3 regions of the Bradyrhizobium sp. 26S5 genome follow, and region 1 is predicted to be linked to each of the others. Evidence: riboswitches for the same ligand, from Rfam matches in the RefSeq annotation. Region 1 holds a riboswitch; each other region holds the start of a gene.
The links. A riboswitch is a leader RNA that binds a small molecule or an ion and turns the genes downstream of it on or off. The one in region 1 is predicted to bind cobalamin.
Positions count from the first base shown of each region.

Region 2: it holds a riboswitch for cobalamin, as region 1 does, so the genes downstream of both, metE (5-methyltetrahydropteroyltriglutamate--homocysteine S-methyltransferase) here and metE (5-methyltetrahydropteroyltriglutamate--homocysteine S-methyltransferase) in region 1, are expected to answer to the same signal.
Region 3: it holds a riboswitch for cobalamin, as region 1 does, so the genes downstream of both, V5279_RS06780 (ribonucleoside-diphosphate reductase subunit alpha) here and metE (5-methyltetrahydropteroyltriglutamate--homocysteine S-methyltransferase) in region 1, are expected to answer to the same signal.

Region 1 is NZ_CP145948.1:4,813,744-4,823,952, forward strand. Features, by position in the region: gene V5279_RS22310 (nitrile hydratase subunit alpha) at 1-415, opposite strand, end outside; gene V5279_RS22315 (aromatic ring-hydroxylating dioxygenase subunit alpha) at 511-1,566, opposite strand; gene V5279_RS22320 (hypothetical protein) at 1,574-1,771, opposite strand; gene metE (5-methyltetrahydropteroyltriglutamate--homocysteine S-methyltransferase) at 1,831-4,176, opposite strand; cobalamin riboswitch at 4,280-4,481, opposite strand; gene prpB (methylisocitrate lyase) at 4,659-5,594, opposite strand; gene prpC (bifunctional 2-methylcitrate synthase/citrate synthase) at 5,605-6,777, opposite strand; gene V5279_RS22340 (MmgE/PrpD family protein) at 6,788-8,338, opposite strand; gene V5279_RS22345 (acyl-CoA thioesterase) at 8,335-8,760, opposite strand; gene V5279_RS22350 (short-chain fatty acyl-CoA regulator family protein) at 8,895-10,209, shown strand, end outside.
Region 2 is NZ_CP145948.1:1,513,622-1,523,830, reverse strand. Features, by position in the region: gene V5279_RS07205 (hypothetical protein) at 195-440, opposite strand; partial or broken gene V5279_RS07200 (IS256 family transposase) at 1,034-1,751, opposite strand; partial or broken gene V5279_RS07195 (IS30 family transposase) at 1,930-2,689, opposite strand; partial or broken gene V5279_RS07190 (IS630 family transposase) at 2,712-3,205, opposite strand; gene V5279_RS07185 (group II intron maturase-specific domain-containing protein) at 3,284-3,898, opposite strand; partial or broken gene V5279_RS07180 (helix-turn-helix domain-containing protein) at 3,903-4,094, opposite strand; cobalamin riboswitch at 4,995-5,191, shown strand; partial or broken gene metE (5-methyltetrahydropteroyltriglutamate--homocysteine S-methyltransferase) at 5,293-7,626, shown strand; gene istB (IS21-like element helper ATPase IstB) at 8,466-9,329, opposite strand; gene istA (IS21 family transposase) at 9,329-10,209, opposite strand, start outside.
Region 3 is NZ_CP145948.1:1,414,047-1,424,255, forward strand. Features, by position in the region: gene V5279_RS06750 (hypothetical protein) at 1-137, opposite strand, end outside; gene V5279_RS06755 (SctD/MshK family protein) at 171-1,064, opposite strand; gene V5279_RS06760 (hypothetical protein) at 1,183-1,374, opposite strand; gene V5279_RS06765 (hypothetical protein) at 1,417-1,716, opposite strand; gene V5279_RS06770 (DUF1521 domain-containing protein) at 2,663-4,177, shown strand; gene V5279_RS06775 (hypothetical protein) at 4,904-5,101, opposite strand; cobalamin riboswitch at 5,782-5,995, shown strand; gene V5279_RS06780 (ribonucleoside-diphosphate reductase subunit alpha) at 6,360-8,039, shown strand; gene V5279_RS06785 (ribonucleotide-diphosphate reductase subunit beta) at 8,030-9,271, shown strand; gene V5279_RS06790 (hypothetical protein) at 9,316-9,891, opposite strand; gene V5279_RS06795 (nodulation protein NolW) at 10,144-10,209, opposite strand, start outside.

The DNA.
Region 1 (10,209 bases):
CCGTGCGTGACTCGCGGACCGCGCGGGCGCGGTAATCGAGATCCTTGTACCAGTCGGGCGGCAGTCCGATGATAGTGAAGGCGGTGCAGGAGCACAGCGTGCAGACGATGACGTTGTGAACGGTCTCGGTGTTCTCAAGCGCCACCAGATGGCGATGATGCGCCGGCATGCTCAGACCTAGTTCGGTGACGGCATCCTTGCCATTCGCAAACAGCCGCTGACGGAAGGCGGGATCGGTCCACGCTTTGGCGACGACCCGGCCGCCATTGCGCGGCACCCATTCCTCTTCGGCTGCATGGGTCATGGTCTCGATGAAAGGCTTGGGCTCCATGCCCCGCTGTTCGAAGACGGCTTCGATCGCGGCGACCCGGTTCTCGACGGGGGCAACTTGCGACGGGCGGGATTGGGTATTCATGGGGCTTGCCTCCGACCAACGTCCGAAACGACGACCAAGATTGACACAATGGACACGCCCTTACCAGCTTCCGGACAGGCAAGCTGGCGGGCAAACTAACGCGGGTTTCCACAATCGCGCAGAAGTGTTCGTAATTCCCGTATCGGCGGAAAGACCTCCTGATTCCAGTCGGCGCCTTGTTCGTCGAACGCGGCTTGCTCCATCTCAACGATTTCGCAATCCTCGGCGAAAACGCGATCGGTGAACCAGGCGAGGACCGGCCACGCCAGATCGAGCACTCCGGGAATTTTGGGCTTACGCACCGACAGCACGATAAAGGTCCGGTTGCGGCGCTGTTCGGCATCGACTGGCGTGTACCCCAGCCACACGCTCAAAACTGGCTTGTCGTCGCGGGTCCACATGCGGAGCGTCTGATAGGGGTAATCCGTCCGCACCGTCATGAGGTCACGCGCCGTGCGGGCGCTGCCGCGCAGGCTCCCGACAATCACCGTCTCGCCGAGCGGCGGCTTCTGATCCGGACGAGCGAAGCTGTAGTCGACCTCCATCCAACCGTCGCCCTTGCGGCTAGCAAGGTAGCGCGGCGTGACCTTGCCTGTGGTGCGGCGGTGCAGGAACTGATGGTTCATGTCCATCAGGTTCTCGTGCATGAACGTGTAGTGGCAGCGGACAATCTTGCCGAACCGGCGGCTCTTGTACCCCGGCTCGGCAGCGTGCCCGATCTGTGCGAGCGGATCGGCCGCCGGCGCGGTGCCCGGCCAGACGAAAATGATGCCATTGCTCTCGAAGCAGGGATACGACCTGACGCCGTTGGGCAGCTTGCCCTCGCCGAGATAGGGGACATCGACGCATTGGCCCGAGCCGTCGTAGCGCCAGCCGTGATAGCAGCAGCGTACGGTGCAGCCATCAACGGTACCTTTCGAGAGCGGCACCTGACGGTGCGCGCACCGGTCTTCCAGCGCAAACACATCGCCTTCGACCGGGCGAACCAGCACGATGGGCTCGCCTGCAAAATGCCCAGCGAAAGTCCTGCCGGGCTTTAGTTCATGCGACCACGCGATTGGATACCAATAATCCGGATGGGATCCGACTTTTCGGAGGTCGGAATGCGAGCGGGATGCGGTCGCCTCAACGCTGAGATTTCCAACTGTCATTGCCTGATCAAGCGGCTCCTGTCGGCCCGAGGTGCATGGTCATGATCTGCTCGGGTGTCTGGGTGACTTCGACACGCTCGGCGTCGCCGCCGACGAAGGCGAGGATGGTTCGCTCGCCGTCATGCCACATGCTGCCGACAAGGGCGATGTTGATGTGGACGGGCTTGTTCGTCTCGTGTCGCGTACATTCGATCCAGAAGCGCATCGATGACCTCAATGAAATGATGGAGCGCGCGATGTATCCGCGCGCTCCGGGAGCATGCCTCAGGAGGCGTGCCGCATTTCGCGTGCGGCCGCCACCATGTTGACGAGGGCAGGGCGCACCTCTTCCCATTTGCGGGTTTTTAGGCCGCAATCCGGATTGATCCAGAGCTGGGAGTCGGTCAGCCGCTTGCGCGCGAGCGAGAGCAGCTCGGCCATTTCGCTGACCTCCGGAACGCGGGGCGAATGGATGTCGTAGACGCCGGGCCCGATCTCGTTCGGATACTTGTAGGTCTTGAAAGCGTCCAGCAGTTCCATCTTGGAACGCGACGTCTCGATCGAGATCACGTCCGCATCCATGGCGCCAATCGCGTCAATGATGTCATTGAACTCCGAGTAGCACATGTGGGTGTGGATCTGGGTCTCGTCGGTCACGCCGGTCGAGCAGATGCGGAAGCTTTCGACGGCCCAGTCGAGATAGGTTTTCCATTCCGACTTCCGCAGCGGCAGGCCCTCGCGCAGGGCAGCCTCGTCGATCTGGATCATCTTGGCACCGGCCTTTTCGAGGTCAGTCACTTCGTCGCGGATCGCGAGCGCGATCTGCCGGCACGCCTCGCTGCGCGGAATGTCGTCGCGGACGAACGACCAGTTCAGGATGGTCACCGGTCCGGTGAGCATGGCCTTCATTGGCTTCTGGGTCAGCGACTGCGCGTAACGCCACCATTCGACCGTCATCGGCTTGGGGCGGGAAACATCCCCGAAAAGGATCGGCGGGCGGACATAACGTGAGCCGTACGACTGGACCCAGCCGTGCTTGGTGAAGGTGAAGCCCGACAATTGCTCGCCGAAATACTGCACCATGTCGTTGCGCTCGAATTCGCCATGCACCAGCACGTCGAGGCCAATTTCCTCCTGCCAACGTACGGCGCGGGCGGTTTCTTCCTTGAGGAATTGCTCGTACTGCGCATCGCTCATCGCGCCCTTGCCATGGGCGGCCCGCGCATTGCGGACTTCCGTGGTCTGCGGGAACGAGCCGATCGTCGTGGTTGGGAACGCTGGCAGCCCGAACCGCGCGCGCTGCAATCCAGATCGCTTCGTGAAGACGTTCTGGCGCCGGCGCATGGCGTCGTCGATCGCCATCATCCGCTTCGCCACGTCGGCATTGTGAATCTTCGGCGACGTCTCGCGCGAGCGAGCCGCGGCGTCCGATGCTGCCAGCGCGTCGGCGACCTTGTCCCGGCCGCCGGCGAGCGCCGTGCCCAGCGTGGCCAGTTCGGCGATCTTCTGCACCGAGAAGGCAAGCCAGCTCTTCACGTCCGGATCGAGGCTGGTTTCCTGTTCGAGGTCGATCGGGACATGCAGCAGCGAACAGGAGGGCGCGATCTGCACCCGGTCCAGGCCGAGCTTCGCGACCGCCGGTTCCAGCCGCTTCAGCAAGGCGGAAAGGTTGGAGCGCCAGATATTGCGCCCGTCGATCGCACCGAGCGACAGGGTCATTCCCTTCGGTGCGGCGCTGACGATCTTGTCGAGTTGCTCCGGCGCGCGCACAAGGTCGATGTGAAGTCCGGCGACCGGCAGCGATAGCGCGGTATCGGCGTTGTCGCCCAGGCTGCCGAAATAGCTGGCGAGCATGATCTTCAGGCCCGGCACCATTTCCGCCAAGAGCGCGTAAGTCATTTGAAGCGCGCCCTGGGTCTCGCGGTCTGCGTCCAGCACCAGGCACGGTTCGTCGATCTGCACCCATTCGCAGCCTTCGGCGACGAGTTGCTGCAAAACCTTGACGTAAACCGGCAGCAGGACTGGCAGCAGCGATAGCGGGTTCAGCGCCGCGTCCTTGCTCTTGCCAAGCCTGAGGAAGGTCACCGGTCCGAGCAGGACGGGCCGGGTTTTGTAGCCGAGCGCCTTGGCCTCCCGATATTCATCGACCGCCTTGGAGGAGGATAGCTTGAAGATCTGGCCAGCGCTGAATTCGGGCACCATGTAGTGGTAATTGGTATCGAACCACTTGGTCATTTCCTGCGCAGGCACGCCGTGTGAAGAGCCGTGCGCGTGATGCGCATGACCGCAGCTTTCATCGTGTTCGGAGCCCTGCGCGCCGCGGGCCATCGCGAAATAGGTCGCCAGCGACACATCGCCGCCTTTCCAGCCGTACACTTCCGGAATGGCGCCGACCATCACGCTGGTGTCGAGCACCTGGTCGTAGAATGAAAAATCATTAGACGGGATGACGCTAACGCCGAGGGACTTTTGGCGGGCCCAGTTGGCGGCGCGCAGGCCGACGGCCGTTTCACGCAGCGCCCGCTCGCTGGATTTGCCGGACCAGAAGCTTTCGAGCGCCAACTTGAGTTCGCGGCGCGGTCCTATACGCGGTGTTCCAAGTGTTGCGACGGGAAGTGAAGAAATAGACATGGCTTACCCCGATGTTGGGGGCGTGGGCCACGTGACACGTCTGGACTCCGGGCAAAAGGTGGCGCGCGGGGTCGCAACCGCACCACCGAGACACCCCGCCCGAGTACGTTCTGTTGTCGAGGCAGGTCTCCTGGCTCACGGGTCAGTGCTGTTGTCCGGTCTTCCCAAGACCCTCGCGGGCCTCAGTGACTTTGTTGGACAACAACTCACCGCTTACAGTTGCGGGGGCAGCGCCGGCTTTCAACCGGCTTCCCTCTTAGCTCCGGGCCAAACGAGCCCGCAGAACCACGACAGCACTGGAGTTAAGGTCAAGTCCGGCCGCAGTCAATGACCGTGACTGGAAACACCTTGGTATTGCTCAATCGCCCGTTACCGGCTTGTCCTCAAACCCCTAGAATTGGGTTCCGATTTCAATCGGTTCGCGGCCCTGACGGCGCCGGTGCTGGTTGGTGTCCCGGAGCGAACAGCGTCGGAAAGAAGGGCTATCTAGAGCCCGCGACCCGCTGCGGCATGCCTTCGGGAATAATGGTCTGGACGATGGAAGCATCGAGGGCCTCGTAATTGTGCAGTCCAATCGTTGCGTATAGTTCCGCTCGCGTCTGCATCCGATCGACTGCCTTGTGCGTGCCGCCGTCACGCGCGATCGCGGCGTAAAGCTGTTCCTGCGCCTTGTTGGCGATCCGAAGCGACGACACCGGCCAGATCACCATCGAATAGCCCATCTCCTCGAATTCGGAAGCGGTGAAGAAGGGCGTCTTGCCGAACTCGGTCATGTTGGCGAGCAGGGGGACGCCCGGCATCCGCTTGGCGAACGCGCGGAACATCTCGGCCGTATTGAGCGCCTCCGGGAAAATCGCGTCTGCACCGGCCTCCATATAGAGCTTGGCCCGGGCGACCGCACCATCGAGCCCTTCGCTCGCGGCCGCATCGGTTCGCGCAAGAATGACGAGATCACGCCGCGCCTTGGCGGCAGCGGCCACCTTGGCCGCCATGTCGTGCGCATCCGCCAGCTTCTTGTCGTTGAGGTGGCCGCACTTCTTGGGGAGGAGCTGATCTTCGATATGGACCGCGCCGGCACCGGCTTCCTCGAAGACGCGCACCATGTGCATGACGTTGAGGGCTTCGCCATAGCCGGTATCGCCGTCCACCAGCAGCGGCAGACCCGACGCACGGGCGATCTGGCGGATGAAGAACGCGACTTCGTCTACGGTGATGATTCCGAGGTCGGGCAATCCCATCGACGCCGTCATGGCCGCACCCGAGAGATACAGCCCCTCGAAACCCGCCGTCTTGGCCTGAATGGCCGACATGCCGTTGTGGGTGCCGGGCAGGCGAAGAATGCCCGGGCGCCTCAGCAACGCGCGAAAGCGGCTGCCGGCGGTTTCACGCGGAAGTTCTTCTGCGACGAGATAGGGCACGTGTTTCTCCTTACGCCGCACGGACCGATGCAGGCGGCAAGTCGCGCGCCTCCAGCGGGACATAGCTGCGGTTCTCGGGGCCGACATAGTTGGCGGCCGGCCGGATGATCTTGTTGTCGATCCGCTGTTCGATGACGTGAGCCGCCCAACCCGAAGTGCGTGAGATCACGAACAGCGGCGTGAACATCGCGGTCGGCACACCCATCGCGTGGTAGGAGACCGCGCTGAACCAGTCGAGGTTGGCGAACATCCGCTTCGCGTTGGCCATCACGGTCTCGATGCGATCGGCAATCTCGAACATGCGTATGCTGCCGGCCTCGACGCTGAGGTCACGGGCGACCTGCTTGATCACCTTGTTGCGGGGATCGGAGATCGTATAGACGGGGTGCCCGAACCCGATCACGACTTCCTTGGCCTCGATCCGGCGGCGGATGTCCGCTTCGGCTTCGTTGGGGGTGGCGTAGCGCTTCTGGACCTCGAAGGCGACTTCGTTGGCGCCGCCATGCTTCGGCCCACGCAACGCACCGATCGCGCCGGTTACCGCCGAATACAGGTCCGCGCCGGTACCGGCGATCGAGCGCGCCGTGAAGGTCGAAGCGTTGAATTCGTGCTCGGCATAGAGATTGAGCGAGGTGTGCATCGCGCGTTCATGCGAAGCTGACGGCGGCTTGCCGTGCAGCAGGTGCAGGACGTGCGCCCCGATCGAATCGTCGTCGGTCTCGACCTCGATACGGCGGCCGTTGTGGGCGTAGTGGTGCCAGTACAGCAACATCGAGCCGAGCGAGGCCATCAGGCGATCGGCGATGTCGCGCGCGCCTGGCGTGTTGTGGTCATGACTCTCCGGCAGCACGCAACCGAGTGCCGAGACGCCGGAGCGCATGACGTCCATTGGATGGGCTGCGGCCGGCAATTGTTCCAGCGTGTTGAGTACCGCGCGCGGGAGGCCACGCAGCGCCTTCAGCTTGGCCTTGTAGTTGGCGAGTTCGGCGCGGGTCGGCAGGCTGCCGTGCACCAGCAGATGGGCAATCTCCTCGAATTCGCAGACGCCGGCGACATCAAGGATGTCGTAACCGCGATAGTGCAGGTCGTTGCCGCTGCGGCCGACGCTGCAAAGAGCCGTGTTGCCGGCGACGACGCCGGAGAGGGCGACGGATTTCTTGGGCGCGGGTTTCACGTCAGTCATGGTATCCTCCCTATGATCCTGCCGCGCGTCGTGCCGCGGTCTGTGTATCCGGTTTCCAGTCGAAGATTCCGTGGCTGGCCGGGGTGCCCAACTTTGAGGCGTCGACCGTGAAGGTCAGCTCAGACAGTTCGCCGGCGCGCAGCGACGGCAGCCGCTCGACGGCGGCGAGGAAGCGATCCTGCTCGGCGGTTGCGATCACGCCTTCCGCCAAGGTACGGAACTTGCGGATGTAGTCAGGCCGCTTGAACGGGCGCGCGCCCAGCGGATGCGCGTCGGCAACCGCGAGTTCGTCGCTGACGGTCGAACCGCCTTTCAGCCTGACGACGACGCGCCCGCCGAAAGCCTTCTCCTTGGGATCGTGGCTGTGATAGCGCCGGGTCCACTCGGGGTCCTCGACGGTCGAAATCTTGTGCCAGAGCTCGACCGTCGACGGACGGGCCGCACGCTCGGGCGCGTAGGACTTTTCGTGGTGCCAGCAGCCGTCTTCGAGCGCGACCGCGAAGATGTACATGATCGAATGGTCGAGCGTTTCGCGGCTCGCTTTCGGGTCCATCTTCTGCGGATCGTTGGCGCCGGTGCCGATCACGTAATGGGTGTGATGACTGGTGTGGATGACGATGCTTTCGATCGCAGCGAGATTGCCGATCTTTGGCCCCATCCGCCGCGCCAGGTCGATCAGCGCTTGGCTCTGGTACTCCGCCGAATGCTCCTTGGTATAGGTGTCGAGGATGGCGCGCTTCAGTTCGCCCTTTTGCGGCAGCGGCACGGTGTACGAGGCGGATGGACCCGAGAGCAGCCAGGCGATGAAGCCGTCTTCGCCTTCCCATGCCGGCGACGGGGCGCCTTCCCCGCGCATGACGCGATCGACAGCCTCGATCGCCATCTTGCCGGCGAACGCCGGGGCAAAAGCTTTCCAGCTCGAAATCTCGCCCTTGCGCGACTGACGGGTGGTCGTGGTGACGTGTAACGCTTGCTGCACGGCTTGGTAGATCGTCTCGGTCGAAAGGCCGAGCAGGGCGCCGATTCCGGCGGCCGCCGACGGGCCGAGATGGGCGATATGATCGATCTTGTGCTCGTGCAGGCAGATGCCCTTCACCAGATCGACCTGGATTTCATACGCCGCAGCCAGTCCGCGCAGCAGATCTTCCCCCGAGGCACCACAGTGCTGGCCGACGGCGAGCACGGGTGGAATGTTGTCGCCGGGATGCGAATAGTCGGCGGCCAGGAAGGTGTCGTGGAAATCCAGCTCGCGGACGGCGACGCCGTTGGCCCACGCCGCCCATTCCGGCGAATATTTCTGGCTGCTCGGTAGGCCGAAGATGGTCGCGCCGGGCTGCCGCGGATGCGCCTCCGCCTGGGCACGGGCGCTGACGACTGGGTGCCGCGCGATCGAAGCAGCCGCAACCGCGGCGTTGTCGATGATGCGATTGCCGATCATGTCGATGACGGGGTCTTCGATCCGGACCGGATCGGAAGCGACGGACGCGATCTTCCACGCCAGTTGATCGGCGCAGGCTAGATGTTCGGCGGACTTGTAGGTACGGACCTTGTGGTGCTTCACGAAACGGCTTCCTCTGACGTGTGGTGGCTTGTTGACTCGATTGCGGCGGGACGCCCGTTGGCGTCTACGGCAACCATCTCGAACGTTCCCCGAATGACGGATTGGCGCTGGCCGCTCATCAGGTTTTCACGGACCATCTCGACCGCGACCGTCATCGAACTTCTGCCGACGCGATCGACGCGCGCAATCAGCTCGATCAATTCGCCGACCCGGATCGGCTCGTGGAATTCGATCTTGTCGGACGTGGCCATGACGACGTTTCGGCGGGCGTGACGGGTGGCGGCGACGAACGCGGCCTTGCCCATCAGGCTCAAAGCGTTGCCGCCGAACAACGTGCCATAGTGATTGGCGAGGTCGGGAAACACGATTTCGACAAATCGGGTTTCGCCCGAGGGGCTGGTCTTCACAGCATGTGCCAGCATGGGACAATCCAAAGGGCTTGCTATTCGGTGGCGACTTCGCAATATCTGCAAACTCCTTCGCTTGAAAATGGCTGAAAAAGTGTAGTTTTGCGTAGGTTTTCTCTTCGGTTTGCAAAGTTTGCAAAGGCGCCGTGATGAAAAAGACCTTCATGGGTGTGCGGCTGAAACGCCTGCGGGAAGAACGCCGACTTACCCAGGCTGCCCTCGCGGACAAGCTCGGCATCTCGCTGAGCTATCTGAACCAGATGGAGAATAACCAAAGGCCGCTGACGCTTCCGGTCTTGCTCGCGCTGAACTCGGCCTTCGGTCTCGATCTCCAGATGTTTGCCGAAGGCGACGAAGCGCGGTTGATGTCCGACCTCAAGGAAGTGCTGTCAGACCCATCCCTCGGCGAGACCATCGCCACCGCTGAAGTCCGGGAAATTGCGCTCAACATGCCAGCGGTCGGCCGCGCCCTGGTCGGGCTGCATCGCAGATCGCGCCAGGCGGTAGAGCAGGCCGCCGCGCTGGCGGCGCGCCTTGGGGAAGACAGGCAAGCGGATGCCGCCATGCTGCCCTCGACGGCATTCGAGGAGGTCCGCGACTTCTTTTACGCCAATCACAACTACATCGCCGAGCTGGACGAGACCGCCGAGCAGATTGCCCTCAAGATCAACCTGAAGGCAGGGCAGGCGGCATCGGCACTCGCTTCTCACCTCGAAAGCGACTTTGGCGTGCGTATCGTGCTCGACGGCGTGGATGATATCGCCGCCGGTACGCAGAGATGGTTCGACGGCCAGACGAAGACCCTACATCTGTCTCGGCGCCTCCATCCGGGACAACAGGCGTTCCAGTTGGGCACGCAGATTGCGATGTTGTCGTTCGATCGCGAGCTTCAGGCACTAGTCGACAAGGCCGGCCTGACCAGCAAGGAAGCGCGGGGCCTTGCTCGCATCGGCCTGGCCAACTATTTCGCCGGCGCGCTCGTGCTGCCTTATGCGCTATTTCTCGAACAGGCAGAGCAAAGGCGTTACGACGTCGAACTTCTGACGCAACAATTCGACGTCGGATTTGAGACGATCTGCCATCGGTTGAGCACGTTGCAGCGTCCCAGCGCGCGCGGCGTTCCTTTCTTCTTCATTCGGGTCGATCGCGCAGGCAACATCTCAAAGCGTCAGTCCGCGACTGACTTCCACTTCTCTCGTGTAGGCGGGACGTGCCCGCTTTGGAACGTCTACGAGGCGTTCGCCAACCCCGGAAGGATACTCACGCAGTTGGCGCGGATGCCCGACGAACGGACGTATCTTTGGATCGCGCGAACCGTGTCGCATGGGCGCGGCGGATATCTGGCGCCGGCCAAAACCTTCGCCGTCGCGCTGGGTTGCGACATTCGCCACGCCGGCAGCGTCGTCTATTCGCAGGGGCTCGACTTGTCCGATCCCTCGGTGCCGACGCCCATCGGGATGGGCT
Region 2 (10,209 bases), 3.3 Mb from region 1:
GCCGTTGAGGATCACCCGATCGCAGGGCACGTGCGATCACATCGCGCGCGGCGTTGCGGCGCCTTCAGCGCGGCGAAAGATATGAGTGGAGGAAGGTCAGATCGGTCACCATCGGCGTCGGCGTTCGTTCTGGCTGAATGACGGGGCAAACCCGGCGAACCGGATCTCTCTTGCCAGTGGATGTGCGAGGAAGCCTATTGCGTGGTCGCATGCGCAAGCTCGGCGCGCAAATTGCGTATCGCCTCGTTTGCAAGATGGAGTGCATCGCGTTCGCCGTTCCTTACCGAGCTCGCCAGTAAATCGCGCAATCGGCGACGAAGGACGAACTTCAGATTGTGCGCTAGGATCGGATCACTCTCGACAAAGCGCCACGCCTTATCAAACGCCACACTCACGAGAGCCTCTGGCGCCTGGACCTGCTGGGATAAGTCGTGATCCATCTCAAACTCCACTGCAACGCCCTTCAAAGACAAATCAGTTTGCCCCAAACGAAACCGAGAGCATGTGGCCAGCGCTCAAATCGGTTTGCGATCTTGCTCGCGCATCGAGCTACGCTCGGCGCCATAATGGACATCATATAGATGCTTGTTGAAGTTCGGATGACCGAGCGTCATAATGTCGATCAATTGGAATTGATCTCGGAGCGAGTGAAGCTAACAACGCAGTACAAGCGTCTCTAGCGGTACCGCTTGAGGTCCGCTAACGGTGCAAGGCGTTGTTTCGGGCGATCAAACTTCGCTCGTGCCAGTCGCAGCTTCAACACGACCATGGCGGTCGGGGTCGTCCACCATTTGCAGATCTCAAGCGAACAGCCTGGTCGTTTTCTGAGATGTCGGCTTCCGATCAAGCCCGGCATATTCCGGACAAGTGTTGTTGGTGTTGTGACATGTGTCGGGGCATTATCTTGCTCGCATTATGGATCTAAGCCCCGTACAAGCCGAACACGTTAGAAGAGGATGAAAAACGCCAGCGCCGATCGGGCCGGAATTGATCCAGAGTGCGCCGGATCGGGTCCACGGGCGTGGTGTGGCGCGTTGAGGCGCTCGATCGGGTTGGTCGAGTGCAGGTTGGTTCGATGCTGGGGCAGGAACGTCATGTAGGCGAGCACATCGGCCTCGGCCTCGTCGAGGAAGCCAGCAAGCTTGGGCAGCTTGGGGCGGAGCTGGTCGGCGACCTTCCGCCCACTGCGCTTGGGCGGTCTCGGCATCGTCCTGGGCAAAGGCGGTGGCGATGAAGGCGGAGACGACGCGCGGTCCGCTCTTGCCGGCATGCGACCAACGCGTTGCGCATGAAGTGCACGCGGCAGCGCTGCCAAGTGGCGTTGAGCACATTGCTGATGGCGGCCTTGATGCCCTCGTGCGCGTCGGACACAACCAGCTTGACGCAGCGCAAGCCGCGGCGGGCGAGCTTGCGCAAGAACTCCGTCCAAAATGTCTCGGCTTCGGAAGGGCCAATGTCCATGCCGAGAACCTCGCGGTGGCCGTCACTGTTGACGCCGACCGCGACAATCACCGCGACCGACACATGCGGCCATTCTGGCGCACCTTCACGTAGGTGGCGTCGATCCACAGATACGGCCAGTCGCCCTCGATCGGGCGGGCGAGGAACGCCTTCACTTTGTCGTCGATCTCGCCGCACAGCCGGCTCACTTGGCTCTTGGAGATGCCGCTCATCCCCATTGCCTGCACTAGGTCGTCTACCGAACGGGTCGAGACGCCCTGCACGTAGGCCTCCTGCACGACGGCGCAGATCCTCTTCATGCGTAAGCGTCGTTCTCAGGCCACAGCTTTGAGGTCTTGACGGCAAAGGCCCACGGAAGCAGTTGATCGATGTCGCTGTTTGGATGGCCGTTGACGATCCTGGTGAGGGCGTGGTCATCGAAAGGGACATCCGTGGCCGCGGTGCCGAACGAGACGGCGCTCCTCGGCAGCTGATGGTTTTGCGGATCGCCTGTGGAAGCTTGCCAAGTTGACGGGCGATGGTCCGAGGGGTGAGGACAGCTTTCCGATCGCGTGGATGCAGCACGATGTTGGCGTAGAACTCGGCGATATGCTTGAGCGCCTCGCTGGCTGCTGAAGCGGGCTTGTCGCCCGTGGAGAACCAGCAATCCTTGGCCATATCGCGCGAACAGCATGAAGTCGGCTTCCCAATGACCCGGCGTCCCCCGGCCTTCGACCTCGGAGGGTCGTTCATCGATCGAGCGCCGTTGTTTAATGAAGCTGGCAGGGCTGCCGCCTGGGCGTCGCCGGCGCCCTCGTCTGAGTTTATGGCGCGGCAGCAGGCGGTGCCAGTAATCCTTCTGGGCCGTACGATGATAGATGAAACGATAGATTGACTCGTGGCTGATCATGACGCGACCATGCTCTCGCGCCAGTCGACCAGCGATCTGCTCCGGCGAATGTCCCATCGCAAGGCTTTTGCCGACGCAGTCCCGCAGGGCCGGCTGGCGCGCCAGCTTGAAGCGGCCATCCTGCCGTCGCCGACGTTCGGCCAATTGTTGAGCCCGGACAGGTTCGTAACCGCCCCTCCAGACCTTGGTAGGCCGCGAGTTGCGCTTCAGCTCCCGACTTATCGTCGACGTCGCGCGGTCAAGCGCAGACGCAATATCGTTTCGAGATTTACCGCCTGCATGCAGGCGGTAAATCTCAACGCGCTCTTCAAGGCTGAGCTGGCCATAACATTGTCCCATCGCCACAACACCCTAGAGCGTTTCACATTTTGACTGAAGCATAACCGGTGTTTGCGAAGTAGTTTGGCATTCGCGAGGCTGGATGTCCTGAACGAGGTGACCGATTTGGCGCCAAGTGTCTTCGACGGTGCGCCTCTGAGCCTGCCGCATCCAGTGTTTGATCTTGGAGAAGGCCTGTTCGATCGGGTTGAGGTCGGGCGAGTATGGCGGCAGGTACCAGAGCCTGGCGCCAGCAGCCTGGATCATCTGCCTGACAGCTTTCGACTTGTGGCTTCCGAGCTCGTCGAGAATGACGATGTCGCCTTCGCGCAGGGTTGGCAGGAGAAGGTGCTTCACATAAGCGCAGAAGCATTCGCCGTTGACCGGGCCGTCGAAGACGCAGGGTGCCGTGAGTTGGTCATGGCGGAGCGCGCCGAGGAATGTGAGGGTACGCCAGTGACCGTGCGGGGCGAAGCCGCGCAGGCGTGCGCCCTTGGGGCCCCAGCCCCGCAAAGGGGCCATGCTGGTCTTGATCCAAGGGTGAGTAGGCCGGGGATTTTCACCCCCGGCCTCTCGCAGAACGGTGCGTGAACCTCTCGGTTCACACCGCTCCCGTCAGGTGAACGTGGTCGTTCCGAAGAACTGCCAGTGTACGAACAGCTCCGCGTTATTCCGAGCCAGCTTTCGCAAGAACAGCGAAGCACCGGTTTTGTGGAGCCGGAAGCGCTTGTACTTTCGCATGATCCACGCCTTCAGCTTCTGATTGACGTAGTCGACCAGAGAGAACAGCGCTGAACGGCTGAACCGACCATAATAACCTATCCACCCCCGGAGGAGCGGATTGATCTGTTGGGCAAGCTCAGCCAGCGTCCCCGGCGTTTGCCGGGGAATGTGCAAGCTTCGGATCGTTGCTCGCATGGCCTTCAAAGCTGTCGGACTGACCGCCGGGGTGTATCCACAAAAGAATTCCTTCCGCTGTGACGTTGCCACCTGCCGCGGCCTGAACTGATATCCGAGAAAGTCAAACTTGACCCTCTGATACGTTCGCCGACGCCTGTTGTCCATGCAATAGACGATCTGCGTCTTTGTCGGGTGCATCTGAAGTCCGCACACCTCCAACCTCGCTTGAAGCTCCGCCCTAATGGCCTCTGCTTCTTGCTCGGTCCGGCAGTGCACCAGTCCGTCGTCGGCATACCGACACCAAGGGAGGTCGGGATGTGTCCGCGCCATCCAGATCAAGCACGGGCTTGCGGTGACCGCCCATGTTGCCAGGCGCAACCGAGCCGGTCGCCCGCTGCCGCTGTGACCACTTCACAACCGACGAGACCGCAACACCAAACCGCTCCGCCACAGATCGGCAGCTCTCGCCCGCTAAAACCGACGCCACCACACGCTCGCGAAGGTCCAGGGAAAGAGGTCGGGTCATGCGATGCTGGCCTCCAATCCAGTCAGCATCTTGAATCACAAACCGCCAAAAACCGGAATCCCCTCCGATTCAGTTAAGCAATGAAATGCTCTAGTTGCAGCGCCAGGCAGATGTGCTTGGCACTCAAGGGCCCACAACGATACGAAACCGCCCATCAGCGCCGGGCGTTTGGAACAGACGCCGCCGAAGTGCACGCTTTAAGCAGGCGGGCAAGATGGTAGCATTCACTCGCCGGCATGCGCGATCGCTCGTGTCGGCCGGCGCATATCGTGCTCTTCAATCGACCGGAAGATGCGGCTTCGACGCAAGTCCTGTCCTCCTCAAGCAGGTAGAGGACGCCGAGCCGTGCTAGCCTCGGCCTGAGCCGATCAATAGTTTCGAGAGAAACTGTCGAGCGGTGTTACTCAAGAGCGGTCTTACCATCAACCCGAACAAGCCGACCGCCGAGACGGCAACAGCAAAGACACCGAGGGCACTCCAAACAGCCATTTTCATTGCGAGCCGGTCTCCTTGGTTTGGTTGATATGCTTGCCTGGGCAGTATCGCCAAAAAGTGTCCGAGTGACGCCTACCAGAAATGGCTGGCATCACAGAACCACCTCGCGCCGCGTATGCTATCTTATTCGGTGGATCGTTGATTGCTTGGAGAAGGCAGCGCAGCGCGCCGTGCTTGATGAACCGGGGCCAGCTTGCATGAAAGCCGTCTGTTCGACCAAGTGGTCCTCGGTGCAAAGGCGGCGTATTCGGATTTGTCGCTGCCCACGCGGAGGGACTTTCGGGATGTCATCCGATGTCCGTGATTGTAGAGCGACTTCTGCATCGAGTATGAACGGTGGGCATGCCGCTAGGCACATTAGCAGATCGCAACATGACGCGAGGTTGACGGAATATCCCTTTTGCCGATAATTGAAGGTGTCGAGGTTCTCCGGTCTCATTAGGCCGGAGCTAAGAGGGAAGCCGGTGTCAATTCCGGCGCTGTCCCCGCAACTGTGAGTGGCGAGCTGTCCAACGAAGGCACTGAAGCCTGACGGTTTCGGGAAGACCGGACAGCAGCGCAGAGCCGCGAGCCAGGAGACCTGCCCCGCCACTATCTTCGTCCACCGGCGGGTGTCCCGGTGGTGCGCCAAGCAGCGGTCGCTCGCGCGGCTTCTTCTGCCTGCGTCCGCCATGGCCTTTGCCACCAATATGGGGTTAACGCTATGTCTCTTCTCTCTCTTCCGGTTGCCACACTCGGAACGCCACGCATCGGTCCAAGGCGAGAGCTCAAGGTTGCGCTCGAAAGTTACTGGGCCGGAAAAATCGCCGAACAGCAGTTGCTCGAGGATGCAGCTGGCCTACGTGCCGCAAATTGGGCTCGCCAGAGGTCTCTCGGTGTCACCGTGATCCCATCGAACGATTTCTCGCTGTACGACCAGGTGCTCGACACCAGTGTCATGGTTGGTGCCATCCCAGAAGTCTACGAGACGAATGCCGGATCCATTTCGCTCAAGACATACTTCGCCATGGCACGCGGGGCACAATGCGACGGTCAGGATGGGAGTTGCGGTCACCCGTCGCGTGGATATGGCGCACCCGCGCAGGAGATGACCAAATGGTTCGACACCAACTACCATTACATGGTCCCGGAATTTCACCCGGGGCAGACTTTCAGACTATCCTCTCGCAAACCAATCGAGGAGTACGAGGAAGCCAAGGCCCTTGGCTTTCAGACGCGCCCTGTCCTGATCGGGCCGGTTACATTCTTGAAGCTTGGCAAGAGTGCCGATCTTGCGTTCCAGCCACTGTCACTGCTAGATGACCTGATACCGGTCTATATTGAGCTTTTGAAGGAATTGGCCAAACGCGGGGCAAATTGGGGTCAATTCGACGAACCTTGCCTAGTCCTTGTTCTGGATGAGAGTTCGCGAAAATCCTTGGTACATGCTTATGGCCGGCTCGCAAAGGAAGGGCCGGCCATCAAGATCATGGTTGCAAGCTATTTCGGTGGCCTCTGCGACAATCTGGACGCTGCCCTGCGCCTGCCTGTTGCCGGGCTGCACGTCGATCTGGTTCGCGCGCCAGAGTTATTGAGCCAGATCATTGCGAGCGGCGAGTGACCTCGTCATGTCGCTCGGCGTCATAGACGGTCGGAATGTTTGGCGATCGAATTTGTCGGCGCTCCGCCAGCGACTGGATCCCGCGATTGCGAAGCTTGGTAAGGACCGCGTACAGATCGCCCCATCCTGCTCGCTGCTTCATGTGCCGGTCGATGTTGAACTCGAGACCGGGCTCGCCTCCGACGTCAAGAGCTGGCTTGCTTTCTCGGTTCAGAAGATGCGTGAGCTTGCGACCTTGGCGCGGGCACTCGCAGGCGACCAGAATGTTGCGAAAGCTCTTGCGGAATCGGAGTGTGCCGCAGCCGTCCGCGGGACGTCGCCGAAGATCCGAGATGCCAATGTCGTTGTCCGGCTGAGTGCGATCAACCAGGCCATGCGCCGGCGGGCCAGCCCATTTGCCAGTCGGGCCGAGATCCAACGCAAGCGCTTCGGGCTTCCAGCGTTCTCGACCACGACGATCGGATCGTTTCCTCAGACCTCAGAGGTCCGTAATACCCGGGCGGCGCATGCGCGAGGCGCGATGAGCGACGAGCAATACGACAAGTTCCTCAAGGAAGAGACGGCGCGCGCCGTACGTTGGCAGGAAGACATCGGTCTGGACGTGCTCGTCCATGGCGAGTTTGAGCGCAATGACATGGTGCAGTACTTCGGCGAGCAACTCTCCGGCTTCGCATTTACCAAAAACGGTTGGGTGCAATCCTATGGCTCGCGCTGTGTCCGGCCGCCGATCCTGTTTGGAGATGTCTCACGGCCGAAGCCGATCACGGTGGACTGGTGGCGCTATGCGCAGTCGCTAACCAAAAGGCCGATGAAGGCGATGTTGACCGGACCAGTAACGATCTTGAACTGGTCGTTTGTTCGCGAGGATATTCCCCGAAGCGAAGTCTGCCGTCAGATTGCGCTCGCAATTCGAGATGAAGTCGGCGATCTCGAGAATGCGGGTGCTTCCATGATCCAGATCGATGAGGCTGCACTACGCGAAGGCTTGCCATTGCGTAGTGCGCAGTGGACCGTTTACCTCGAGTGGGCTGGAGATTGCTTCCGCATCTGCTCATCGGGCGTCGCCGAACAAACTCAGATTCATACCCACGTGTGTTACTCAGAATTCAACGACATCATCCATGCGATTGCTGCAATGGACGCAGATGTCATCTCGATTGAGACTTCGCGCTCGAAGATGGAACTGCTCGACGCGTTCAGGAACTACAACTATCCGAACCAAATTGGCCAGGCGTGTACGACATTCATTCCCCACGCGTTCCCGAGACCGGCGAGATGAAGGAGCTCATGGCCTTGGCTCTGAAGCGGCTGCAGCGGTCGCAGCTCTGGGTCAATCCGGACTGTGGCTTGAAGACACGCAAATGGGAGGAGGTTCGCCCGGCACTTGTCAACATGGTCGCTGCGGCCCGCGAACTGCGCGCTGCACCGCTCCAATAGGCCATTGATCCTTGGTCAGGTCTTTCGTCGAGCTGATCGGCTTAAGGAGATCTCGATAGTCCCGGGAGAGCCTTGGTGAATACAAAAGGCCCGGCCGCGTTTAGCGGCCGGGCGGAAGTCGAGTCTGGGAGGAGCGACGCTGCTAGGCATCGCGGCCACTTCCATCGGCAGAGGGAGCACGGCCGACGGATCGATCTCGGCGAGGACATTCGCCGAAAATCTAAGTCCCAGTTAAGGCACAGGATGATCGTAACTCAATTATGCCCTGGTATGCGCCCAATATAGCCAAGGATTAGAAGACTACACCAAGGTTGTTGCTGATGAGGACTGTCTCAACGACTCGCTGAGTCGAGCATGGGTGGGCGATGATGTGGAGCGATCGCCATGGAAGGCAACGAGCCGCAGAACGTGGTGCGCTCTCCTGCCCGCAAACAATACGCTCAATCACCGAGACATATCAAAATCGCGCTCGCAAGGACCTCATCATCACCAATGAAATGAGCAGCTTGAGTTAGGCCAGATTCGGTCGGTCGTTGGTCAAACCGTTGTCGCCCGATTGGAATCCTCGGTTCCAACGAGTGTTTGAAATCTACGTACGGCTCGACGTAGTGGGTGTGACGACGCTTGTAGATAGCTCGGGACCGGATGCCAAATCGGCGTGCTATCAGCCCCGCGATACTCCTAACCAGAAGCCGATTTGGTGATGTTGATCTCCGATCGGAACCGGATCGGGTTGGCTTCGGTTCAAACCGCCCGACTGTGCGTAGCCTCCGACCCAGGGAGGTGCGCGTCGAACGAAGATGCGACGCTCCGGACGAGAAACTCTGCGCCATCGACTGTCAATCGGCGTTCGACTGGGACCCCCTATCGGCATCCAAAAGGGACCCCTTTGATCGGCGTGCTCTGCTGGTAGCGCTCGGGTCGTCGGAGCTGGTCGGGGTTGCGGAGACGGCGCGAGCGCGGGTTGTTTGAACATCGTCGCGGCTTTTGAATCGCCAGCTGTCGTTGCCGGTCTCGACGATGTCGCAGTGATGGGTCAATCGGTCGAGTAGCGCGGTGGTCATTTTGGCATCACCGAACACACTGGGCCATTCGCCGAACGCAAGATTGGTGGTGACAATGATGGAGGTGCGCTCGTAGAGCCGGCTGATGAGATGGAACAGGAGCTGACCGCCGGATTGCGCGAACGGCAGATAGCCCAGCTCGTCGAGAACGATGAAGTCCATGCGGGTCAGATGCTCGGCGAGCCGTCCCTGCCGACCGTTGCGGGTCTCGGTCTCGAGCCGGTTGACGAGGTCGACTACGTTGTAGAAGCGTCCTCTGGCGCCATCGCGGATGCAACTTCTGGCGATGGCAATGGCCAAGTGGGTTTTGCCTGTACCGGTGCCGCCAACCAGCACGACGTTGCGTTGTTGGGCGATGAAGCCGCCGCCAGCGAGATCATTGACGAGAGTCTGATTGATCGGCGTGCCGTCGAACTGGAAGTCGGCGATGTCCTTGGCGAGCGGCAGCTTGGCAATGGTGAGCTGGTATTTGATCGACCTGGCTTGCTTCTCGTTGATCTCGGCGTTGAGCAGGTCGCCGACAATGCGTTGAGGCTCGTGCTGGCGCTTGACGGCAGTTGCCATGATCTCGTCGAAGGCAGCCTTCATGCCGTAGAGCTTAAGTTCGCCCATGAGGTCGAAGATTTGGGTTCGTTCCATCAGATGGTCCTCCGGAGGTTGTCGTAGCGGGCACAATCGGCGATCGGTGCATGACGGAGCGTCAGTGCGGCCGGCGTCATGATGTTGGCCGGTGGGGCGGGTTCACGTTGACGGGCCAGGATATTGAGAACGACATCGGCGGAATGGACGCTGTGACTGAGCGCTTCGGCACAAGCCGCTTCCACCGCGGACAGACCGTCAGTCAGCACCGCGGTGAGGATGTCGACCATCTGCCGATTGCCATCGTCGGTGCTGGCCAGCTTGCGCCGGATCCGCTCGATCGCGGCCGGCAGCACCCAGTCTTTGAAGGGAGCACCGTTGCGCAAGGCGCCGGGTTTGCGGGCGAGCACCGGCACATAATGCCAGGGGTCGTAGACGGTATCGCCGCGGCCAAAGGATCGCGGGTGCTCGGCAACGATACGTCCATCCTGACGGATCACGATGCGATCGGCATAGGCTTGAACCTCGACCGGTCGTCCGACTGCACTGGCTGCGACCGAGTACTTGTTGTTGTCGAAGCGCACCAGGCAGGTCTTCGAGACCGATGCTGTCACCGCATGGAAGCCGTCGAAGCGGCCGGCATAGGGAACGAGTTTGGGGCGTTCGGCTTCGAACACGTCCCAGATCGTCTGATCGACCAGCTCCGGATGGCGATGAGCCTTGGCGTAGGCGATGCACTTGTCGAGCAGCCAGGCGTTTAACTCGTCGAGGTTTTTGAACCGCAGCCGCGGCGTGAAGAAGCGCTCCCGGACCAGCCCGACCTGGTTCTCGACCTGCCCCTTCTCCCAGCCCGACGCTGGCGTACAGGCGACCGGATCGACCAGATAGTGGCTGCACATCTGCAGGAAGCGGCGATTGTAGAGACGGCCTTTACCGACAA
Region 3 (10,209 bases), 3.4 Mb from region 1:
CCATCTGCATGAGCGCCCGCGACTTCGATGTGGTCGGCTTTCGGGGTGGTCGGGCCGTTGACCGATGCATGCTCCCCCGCGTCATACCCCTGCGACAAGGGGCCGGACCCTACAGGGTGCTGGGGCAGTCGGGCCATAGGCTTCTCCTTTCTTCCTGCAGGGCGAAAACATTAATAGGGAAGTGCAGCGAAGCGGCCGTTCCGACTGAGCAGCACTCGTCCATCCTCGATTCGATCGACGGTCCATCCATTGCTCAGCAGCGCTCCCACGAAATACTTCTGGCCGCCGATAAGAAGATAACGTTCGCTTCCGCGCCAAACCGCTTGGACCGAGATTGAGGGCGGCGCCTTTTCGTCCTTGACGGTGACCGCGTTCACAAGGGCAGGAGTTCCGTTGGTTTGATGATCAAACCATTGCTGGATTTCCTGCCATTTTGCGCCAAGGGCTGGGGTTACGGTTCCTTCCGCGGTCACGACGCCGTGCCCCGAACCGACCTTGATATTAAGAAGGCCCCCTCGTTCAACCTCCTGCCGCAGCAATTCGGCAGTTGCATCAGCGGCCTTCGCATCCAGACGATTGATGGCTGGTTTGGCGGCAATGTCGGCCACAGGCGATGCGTCTGTGCTCGGCGGCACTGCGTTATCGTCAGGGGCGAATATGGGCGAGACGGCGCCGATCGCCATGGAGCTGAGCAAGACGAGGCTGAGCACCACGATCCAGATAAAAGAGCGGTTGCTTGAGCCACCTTGCGGCAAATCTTGCGTCGACCAGCGAATGGACATGGCGCCGACATGAACGACGGCAGGAAGAGGAACACTAACGCGCTCGCCTGGGGGCATATTCTCGCGGCCGTCCAGTCTGATATTGGCTGCAAGGGCCTCGATCTCGATCGAATTGGTATGCGGGGTGATGCGAAGGTGGCGCGGTTCGAGCCCTTGTTCAAAGAAGATCAAATCGGCATCGAGGCCGCTGCCGATGAGGCTGGCCCCAATAGCGGTTTTGCCCCTAAGCCCGGCATAGAGTCCCGATAAGACCTCAAACTCGAGAGAAATCGATTCGCTCACGGATCATCTCCTGAATAACGAGACAAGCCGTACGGCAGTTCGCCGCACGGCTCTTGCAGAGTTCGTCATTCACTGCGCGGACACGGTAGCGACTCGGTGAGCCAACCGCCTTGCAGATTTACTGGACGCGTTCGTCGGCGACCTTCTTCTCGGAAGAGAGCTCGGTCGTAATTCTGCGCATTGCCACGGCCTGGGCCTGAACTTTTTGGCTAACACGCTCGAACTCAGCCATCTGGTTCTGGAAACCGGCATCCTGGGTCTGCTGAGTAGCAGGAGCGGCACCGTTACCGCCAACACTATTAACCGCCATGTCTATTCACCTTTCTTTGTCGTGTGTCGTAGTTGTGGCCTGCTACGTCGGGCGGGCCGATGATACGATGGCAGGAATAGAAAGAAAGACGTGCTCGCCCCCCAGACTGCTCAGGCTCAGCTCTGCGTTCTTGCCGAGACCATCGGTCTTGGGCTGTACGTTGCTCGCTTCAGCGTTCTTGTTGTCGGCAGCTTTGTCGGGGTGACTATCTTCGGACCCCAGCTTGTGGATCACCTTTCCAAAGGCGTGATCAAGGGCCCCGCCCACGGCGGAACCAATCGCAGCTCCGGCAGGTCCGCCCAACCGTCCGCCGGCAGCGCTTCCGATCATTTCTCCAATCATCGACTTCTCCTATGCTCGTCTTGTTACGCTCAATAGACGACTCCTCGCCTACAGTTCAGCGGCCTCATGCTAGGAGTGCTACCTTTCGAGAAGCTGACGAGTCTCGCGTTCCAGAACATTGGGCGGCACTTTGCAGAAGCTCATCACCTGCTGACAGCTTGCAAGCTTCATTTGCCTCCCTGGCCGCGCGTATGATCATCCTGACGCCGAGCCGATATCGGCGCGGCGAACGTGCCTGCGCGTCAGGCGCAATTCGTTGGTCTGGTGAAGCTTGCAGCGAAGCTCTGACGGGTGTGCGTGGTCCGGCGATCAGGCCCGGTCGCTGGGCCTACGGCCGGGTTGTTGCGTTTGTCGGTGAGCGTTGCTGCAGAGACTGATGGTGTGATCGCTGGCACTTAGAGATTGCATCGATAGCGCGCGACGGGGGGGGGGGGGGGGGGGGGGGGGGGGGGGGGCTGGTCCGACGGGGCGACTGGCGGCTTCGCGGTGAGACCTCGTCGCTTATTGAGGCCTCGCAAGGAACAGGGCCTGCTCAGTGTAGCTGACATCGGACAGTCGATCGTCGGCTGCGAGACTGCATGTTACCGGTGATCGGCGAGCGTGGATATTCCCTAAAGGTGGCCTGTCGTGGAAGGCGGCTGCGAGCAATCATGCGATCCCCAGCCCGTGTCTGCTGACGAGGGCTGTGATGTTCAGTCGATGGTTTGTTGTCGTCAGCTTTTCGACAGGTACTGCTGGTACAGTCTTGGGACTTGGATGTGTGCGACATGCTCGTGCCAAACCGACGAGAGGAGGGGGTGGGGCTCATCAGGGTTGCCGGCGCCGGCAGCGAGAAGCATCCATTCGCTCCCCATCGGGCAGGGGTGCGTTCTAAAATGGTTCCTAGTTGATTGAGCGCAACGCTCGCAATTTTACCGCTTTCTTCGATGCAACAGGAGTGAACTAAATGGCGTATCTTCCCGTGGCCGGTCTCCCCGTGGTCGGCGCACTCGATTCGACGGTGAATGGAGTGGGGTCTGACGGGGTGGTTGCCAGCCCCGCTTTCGGCGCGCTGTTGGGGCAGTATGCCCCGGCGGGTGCCTACCAGTACCTGCCGGCAGGTGCTGCCGTCGTTGTCGCTCCGGTGGTCGTCGCTCCAGTTGTGGCTGCTCCCATGTACATGATGGCGCCGCCGCCTCCTCCTTCCATGCTGTTGAGCCAGCAAAGTTCGGGTTTGGAGCCTTCCGTCGATCCGGTATGGACGCATGAGGTCAAGGATGGTAAGGCCACGATCAACCTCGGCGACAAATATACGATCACGGCCGATGAGAAGGATGGCACCTGGACCGTTCGCAACAACCAGACCGGCCATGTCACGAAGATCCATGGCGATCCCCATGTTGACGCGGACGGGGATGGCAAGGATGACTTCGACTTCAAGAAAGATATGACCTTCCAGCTCGACGATGGGACCAAGATTACCGTCAATAATGTCGACTACGGTAATGGTGAGGCCATCTCCTCAAAGTTGACCATTACGAACGGTCACAACGCGATGGTTGTGGAGGGGCTCGGCGACGACAAGGATGGCAAAAACAATCTGAGGGTGACTCAGTCCAATGCTGGCATGACTCTTGATGAGCTGACACCCGATGGTGCCCAGGCGATCCATGAGAGCGGCCAAGGCTGGGTCGATGGCGCCGGCGGCGTGGTGAATCAGGCGAGTATCGATGCCGGCGAACAGGGTCGCGCGCCGGGCAGCTACCAGTCTGCAAGCGCAACGCCTGCCACTGCAACACCCGTGTTCTTCGTTCCTCCTCCACCGCCACCTCTTGCGATGGTTCCGCTTGCCGTCGCTCAGGCGCCAGCGCCGTCATCTCAGCCAGCGCCGTCATCTCAGCCAGCGCCAGTGTGGTCGCACGAGGTCAAGGACGGCAAGGCGACGATCAACCTTGGTGATAAGTATACGATCACAGCCGATGAGAAGGACGGCACCTGGACCGTTAGGAACAACCAGACCGGCCATGTCTCGAGGATCCACGGCGATCCTCACGTCGATGCTAATGGCGACGGCAAGGACGATTTCGACTTCAAGAAAGGTATGACCTTCCAGCTCGACGACGGCACGAAGATCACGGTGGACACGGTCGATTATGGCAAAGGAAAAACCATCTCCTCGAAGCTCACCATCACCAACGGCGACAATGCCATGGTTGTGGAGGGGCTCGGTGACGACAAGGATGGGAAGAACAATCTGAAGGTCACGCAGTCTAATGCTGGGCGGACGCTTGATCAGCTGACGTCCGATGGCGCTCAGACAATCCATGAGACAACTCAGGGGTGGGTTGACAACTCCGGACGCAAGGTGACGCAGGCGGTGATCAACCACAATGAGAACCCGGATGCGCCACCGGATTTCAAGACGATGATGCACGAGAGCATGTTCCAGCGCATTTTCCATCGCCATGCACAGCCGGCATGAGGCCCGATCCCGGGGCGTGTCGGAAACTCGTGGAAGCGGGCGCTAGCGCCCGCCTTTCATTTTCGCCAAACGGCCGCGAGAAGGGCAGCTTGGCGATCTATCGATTCAGGATCGACGGTAACAGTCAGATTGTCTCGGCAATCGCAGCCTTCGCCCCGACAAACGGGCGGAGGGCCTCCAGGCCCGGCTACCCGGCCAGAATTGCTGTGGCGCGTTCCCGCCCGTTGTCGGCGATGGAGGCGCTGCACAGGAACGGTGCTCTCAGGTTTGTCTGCATGTCAAAGTCATGCCGACGCAAGCGTCGCAGTGAAAATCCCGTCAAGATCGCAAATTGGATTGAGGGCTGCCTCGATGGCGCGATCTACCCTCGGCTCAAAAGCACAAGCCCTGCCTCGCGTTGAGCTCTGCCTGTCTTTAGCCTCCGAAGCCGGGCGTGAACCCTTGCGCCCCCCGAACATCCATCAGCTTCTCAGGAAGCCGGAGGCGCTATGGGCTTTGAGCATCGCCATTCCCGTCAAAGTAAGCTGCTAGGGACGTTAAAAGGAAATCGCAGCAGCCCGCCGCCAAAAAGATCCCGGTGCATTCGGATTCGCGGGACCCGCTCGCAGCTCGGATCTGAGATCATTGAATGCGCATCTAATTGGTGGCACGTGCCAAGTTTCACTTGGCACGTCTTCGATTCGATTACTACGCGGGCTGTATCTCTATGTGGCGCCGAGCTTCGGCTCACCCATCATCAAGCTCGCTCATGGCCTCATCCATATCCGACTGGGAATCGCTTATGACTTGCGTGGCGACGGAAACGAGAGCCTTTTCGAATGCTCGGCGCAGTAGCGCTGCACGCGTGTCATCGCCGCCGCTCTCGGCGGTGTCGGAGGGGGCGCCAACCTGCGGCGCTGTTGCATTAATATCGGCTGCGTTCATGTCGTAACACCCGGATAGCGGCGTCGCCGCGAGATGACCTATCCGCTTCATGCTAGCAGGGACAGCTTGCGAAAAGCTGACTAAGATCGAGCCTCCTTGGCGGCTTCATCCATGACCACGCAAGTGAGGACAACCGTTGTGCCGGCACGGTCATTACTGCGATCGGAGCTCTGGTAAATCATGGCGCCAAAACACTTGGCCACGTCAGCAAGCGCGACGGCGACTGTTGCGCGTTGAAGGCTCAGTGGTACCACAAGCATTTGTGGAGCTATCGCGCTCGATCTGGCGCGCGCGGCAAGCCACCGAGATCGCACGATCATGGCAGGACGCACCTCACGCCAGTTCCACAAGAAGAGCAACACCTTGCTGGCGCAGCTCGATCGCATTCTCGACCGCTTTGAATTGCAAGCCAAACGTTGCGCGTCATGAGATTATCCCTCGCCAGCATCGCCCAGAACCTTCGCCGAACGGATTCCTATCCAACGCGGACTCGCATAGGCACCCGTCATCGCGACGGAGCATCGAAATCAAAATGCTGCCACTCTTTTCACAGAATGGGCCGAAGCAGGGGGGGGCATTTGCTCGAACACAGCGTTGCGGGCCCGGACCCGGAGCGGACGTGGCGTCCTGCGTCTCGACTCCCCTGCCACAAGCCTTGACGAATCTCGACGCGCGGCGTCTGTATGTAGATCTGCCACGGTCTTCCATTCTGCATCTAGTAGGGTGGAAGCTAAGAGAGAACCCGGTGCGCCGGTAACGGCTATTCCGGGGCTGCCCCCGCAACTGTAAGCGGCGAGCGGTTGTCATAATGGTCACTGGCCGCGACAGCACCGGGAAGGCCGACAGCCGCAGCGACCCGCGAGCCAGGAGACCGGCCGCGACAGAATAGAACGTCCTCGGGCGGGGTGCCCCGTGCGTCGCTTGCAGCCTGGGACGTTTGACCCGTCTCCTCGCAAGTCGTGCGCGTGGCTTCACCCCCTAACATCGCGGGGTTGCCGATGTCGCCGTCTTACGATTTCAATCAGCATGGTCATCTAATTGAGTGGCCGAGTGTGCGGCCGTGGCCGGCGCGGCCAAAGTCTGCCGCGCCTCAGCGGTGTGTTGTGCCGCCGCCGTCATCGCCTCCGCTGCCGCGGCCTCTCGCGCCATTGCCAAAGCCGTCCGATCTCACGCTCGATCGATCGCGCGACGGCCTGCTGACCGCGTTCGGCAAGCTAACGCGCCGATCGTTCTGCTCGTCGGCGAAAGCGTCCAGGACATGTTCGCGCGGGTGTCCTGTGCCTTCGCGGACGATGTTGCGCACGCCCAACGTCTCTATGACGCGATGTCTCGGCTGTGGTTCATGCCAGCCACGCCGGTGCTGTCCAATGGCGGCACCACGCGCGGCCTGCCAATCTCGTGCTTCCTTAACTCGGTGTCGGACTCGCTCGAAGGCATCGTTGGCACCTGGGACGAAAACGTGTGGCTTGCCTCCAACGGGGGCGGTATCGGCACGTACTGGGGCAATGTTCGCTCGATCGGAGAGAAGGTGAAGGGCGGCGTCAGCTCAGGCGTCATCCCGTTCATCCACGTCATGGACGGCCTGACGCTGGCGATCGGCCAGGGCTCGTTGCGGCGCGGCTCGGCGGCGGTCTATCTCGATATCCAGCATCCCGAGATCGAGGAGTTTCTCGAGATCCGCAAGGCGTCCGGCGACTTCAACCGCAAGAGCCTCAACCTGCATCACGGCATCAACCTCACCGACGAGCTCATGCGTGCCGTGGGCGCCGGCACCGCGTTCGCTCTGCGCAGCCCGAAGACGAACGAGGTCGTCCGCGAGATCGACGCGCGACAGCTATGGCAACGCATTCTTGAGAACCGGTTGCAGACAGGCGAGCCTTATCTCTTGTTCATCGACACTGTGAATCGCGCGCTTCCCAAGCACCAGCGCGAGCTCGGTCTCAAGGTCTCGACCTCCAACCTGTGCAGCGAGATTACGCTCCCGACCGGCATCGACCATCGCGGCGAGGAGCGCACCGCGGTGTGCTGTCTGTCATCGCTCAACCTCGAGACTCGGGACCAATGGAATGAGGAACCCGGCTTCATCGAGGACGTCATGCGCTTCCTCGACAACGTGCTCACCCACTTCATCACGACGGCGCCGGAGGGTATGAAGCGGGCCCGCTACGCCGCCCTGCGCGAGCGCTCCGTCGGACTTGGCGTCATGGGCTTCCACTCGTTCCTCCAGGCGAATGGCATTCCAATGGAGAGTGGCTTGGCGAAATCATTCAATCTAAAGATGTTTCAGAAGATCCGGGGTGATGCCGACGCGGCATCCGTCGCCCTTGCTCGCGAGCGTGGCCCGTGCCCGGACGCCCTGGAACGTGGCGTGATGGAGCGCTTCAGCCAGAAGATCGCGATCGCGCCGACTGCTTCGATCAGCATCATCTGCGGCGGCACCAGCGCATGCATCGAGCCGATCCCGGCCAACATCTACACCCACAAGACGTTGTCTGGTGCCATCTCGGTACGTAATCCTCATCTGACCAGGGTACTGATCGCCAAGGGCGCCGACACCCCGGTGACCTGGCAGTCGATCATTGCGCAGGAGGGGTCGGTCGCCCATTCCGACATTCTGTCGGAACACGAGAAAGCGGTGTTTCGCACCGCTTTCGAGGTCGACCAGCGCTGGATCGTCGAGCTTGCAGGCGACCGGGCCGCATTCATCTGCCAGAGTCAGTCAATCAACCTCTATCTGCCGGCCGAGGTCGATAAGTGGGATCTCCACATGCTGCACTGGACGGCGTGGAAGCGTGGGGTGAAGAGCCTTTATCACTGCCGTTCAAAATCGATCTCGCGCGCGGCGTTCGCCGGCAAGATCGTCGACGATGACGAGGCCGCGCCGCGGCAGCTGCCTGCGCAGCGCACCGATTATGAGGAGTGCCTCGCATGTCAATGATCGATCTCTCGTGTGTCGATCCGCGCACGCTGATCGGCAAGGGACGCGTTGGTCTCCTTGACTCGATGGGCAGCTATGACGTTGATCGCTACGCTTGGGCCTACGAGTTCTGGAAGCGTCAGCAGCAGACGCATTGGATGGCCGAGGAGGTGCCGCTCGGCAACGACCTCAAGGACTGGGCGTCGGACCGCGTCACCGCCAGCGAGCGCGCGCTGCTCACCCAGATCTTTCGCTTCTTTACTCAGTCGGACATCGAGGTCGGTGACAATTATCTCAAGCGATACATCCCGATTTTCCAGCCGCTCACCGTCCAGATGATGATGGCGGCCTTCACGAACATGGAGACGGTCCACATCAACGCCTATGCGCTGCTGCTCAAGACGCTCGGCATGCCCAAGACCGAGTTCGAGGCATTTCGCAGCTATGCGCAAATGCGCGCCAAGGCGGACTACATGCACGAGTTCGGCGTTGACACCGTGGCCGATGTCGCGCGCACCCTGGCTATGTTCGGCGCCTTTACCGAAGGCATGGCGTTGTTCGCGAGCTTCGCTATGCTGCTCAATTTTCCGCGCCACAACAAGATGAACGGCATGGGACAGATCGTAAGCTGGTCGGTGCGCGACGAGAGTCTCCACTGCGAGGGCGTCATCAAGCTGTTTCACGAATGGCACCGCGAGACCGGCGCCGTGACGCGCTCGGTCCGTGACGACATCGTCGATGTCGCCAGAACGATGGTAAAGCTGGAGGAGAACTTCGTCGATCTCGCCTTTGGCCTGGGCAAGATCGAGGGCATGCGTCCTGAGCAGATCCACGCCTACGTCCGTTATGTCGCCGACTGGCGACTGACCCAACTCCGGATTGCCCCGGTTTTCGGCTTCTTCAAGGCGGAGGAGGATGGGTTCACGCAGCTCAAGCCGCATCCGCTGCCTTGGCTCGTCGAGATTCTCAATGGCGTCGAGCACGCCAATTTCTTCGAGCAGCGCGCCACGGAGTACTCCAAGGCGGCGAGCCGAGGCAGCTGGGGGACGGCGAGGACGGGGTGTGGGCGGCTTTCGGCCGTATGTAGGCAGCCGGAACAGCATGCGTCCGTTCATACATCTTGGAGGTTCGCGGAAGTCCTCTGCTGCGGCTTCCGGCGGCACAGCGGACCTCAAGCGGCATCATCCACGCCGCTCGAAAATCATAATGGGGAACACCCGCCCACGGGGCTGATGTACGAAAGTGAAGTCTGATCTTGTGCTGAGTTGCTTCGGTGCGGCAGACTTCGAAAAGGCGATCACAATCGTTGCAATTTGCAGATTGGCGAGACGTCCGTCCCGCATACGGAACTCGGAAAGTTCTGGCGGTACAACTTCGGAAGGCCGAGCCTGAGATGGTCCGGCGTGCGAAGGCCGGGCGTGAGAGGGGCCGGCGGAGGATGGCCGGCGTGCGAGGGATTTTTATCCATATCCTGCCATAGCAAATCTTGGTCGAAATCAGGATGCGCCTCGATCGCCTGAGCGATCGTCTGCTGCGAGAGGTGATGCGGGGACGGTTCTGGTGCTGGATCTGCACCGAGCGCAGCCGGCGCATGCGAATCATCCTCCCAACGCAAGCCTGGCGAATAGGGTTGCGCTATATCCAGGTACGGCGAATAAGGGTGCCGAGCATCCAAGTACGGCGAATAGTGACGGCCTGCGTCCAGATATGGCGAATAGGGCTCCCCCGGCAGCGCGGGCGAGGCGGTACGATGTGGCGCAGCACCACCCTGAGCGCCGTTGAGCTGCTGCTCAAAGCCGGTAGCGTCCGTGGGCGGTAGCGGTGAATTGGTGTCCGGGCTCGTGTTCGATGGTCCGAATTCGTTGAAATCCATCTGTCACTCCCGCATGATGGAGCAGCTCGAGCAATGCGAAGGCTCCTGTCCTGCGAGACCGAAGCAGCTGTTTCGGAGGTTCGCGTTGATCTTCAAGCTCTCCTGGATGCACACGTCTGGCGCGGTCGATGCGAGGCGCCGCCATCCAGACAGGCTCGTCCTGGGTAAGGCGGCTTTCGAAAAGCTGACGACCAGATGGATTTAAGCGAATGCAGTTCGGATCCTCGGCTCGAGCTCTCTCGTATTGTTAAGTCACTTCTGGCCTGCAGCTTCGCGCGCGATGCCGTCCTGATGCTGCGCTTCTGAGGAATAGTGGCT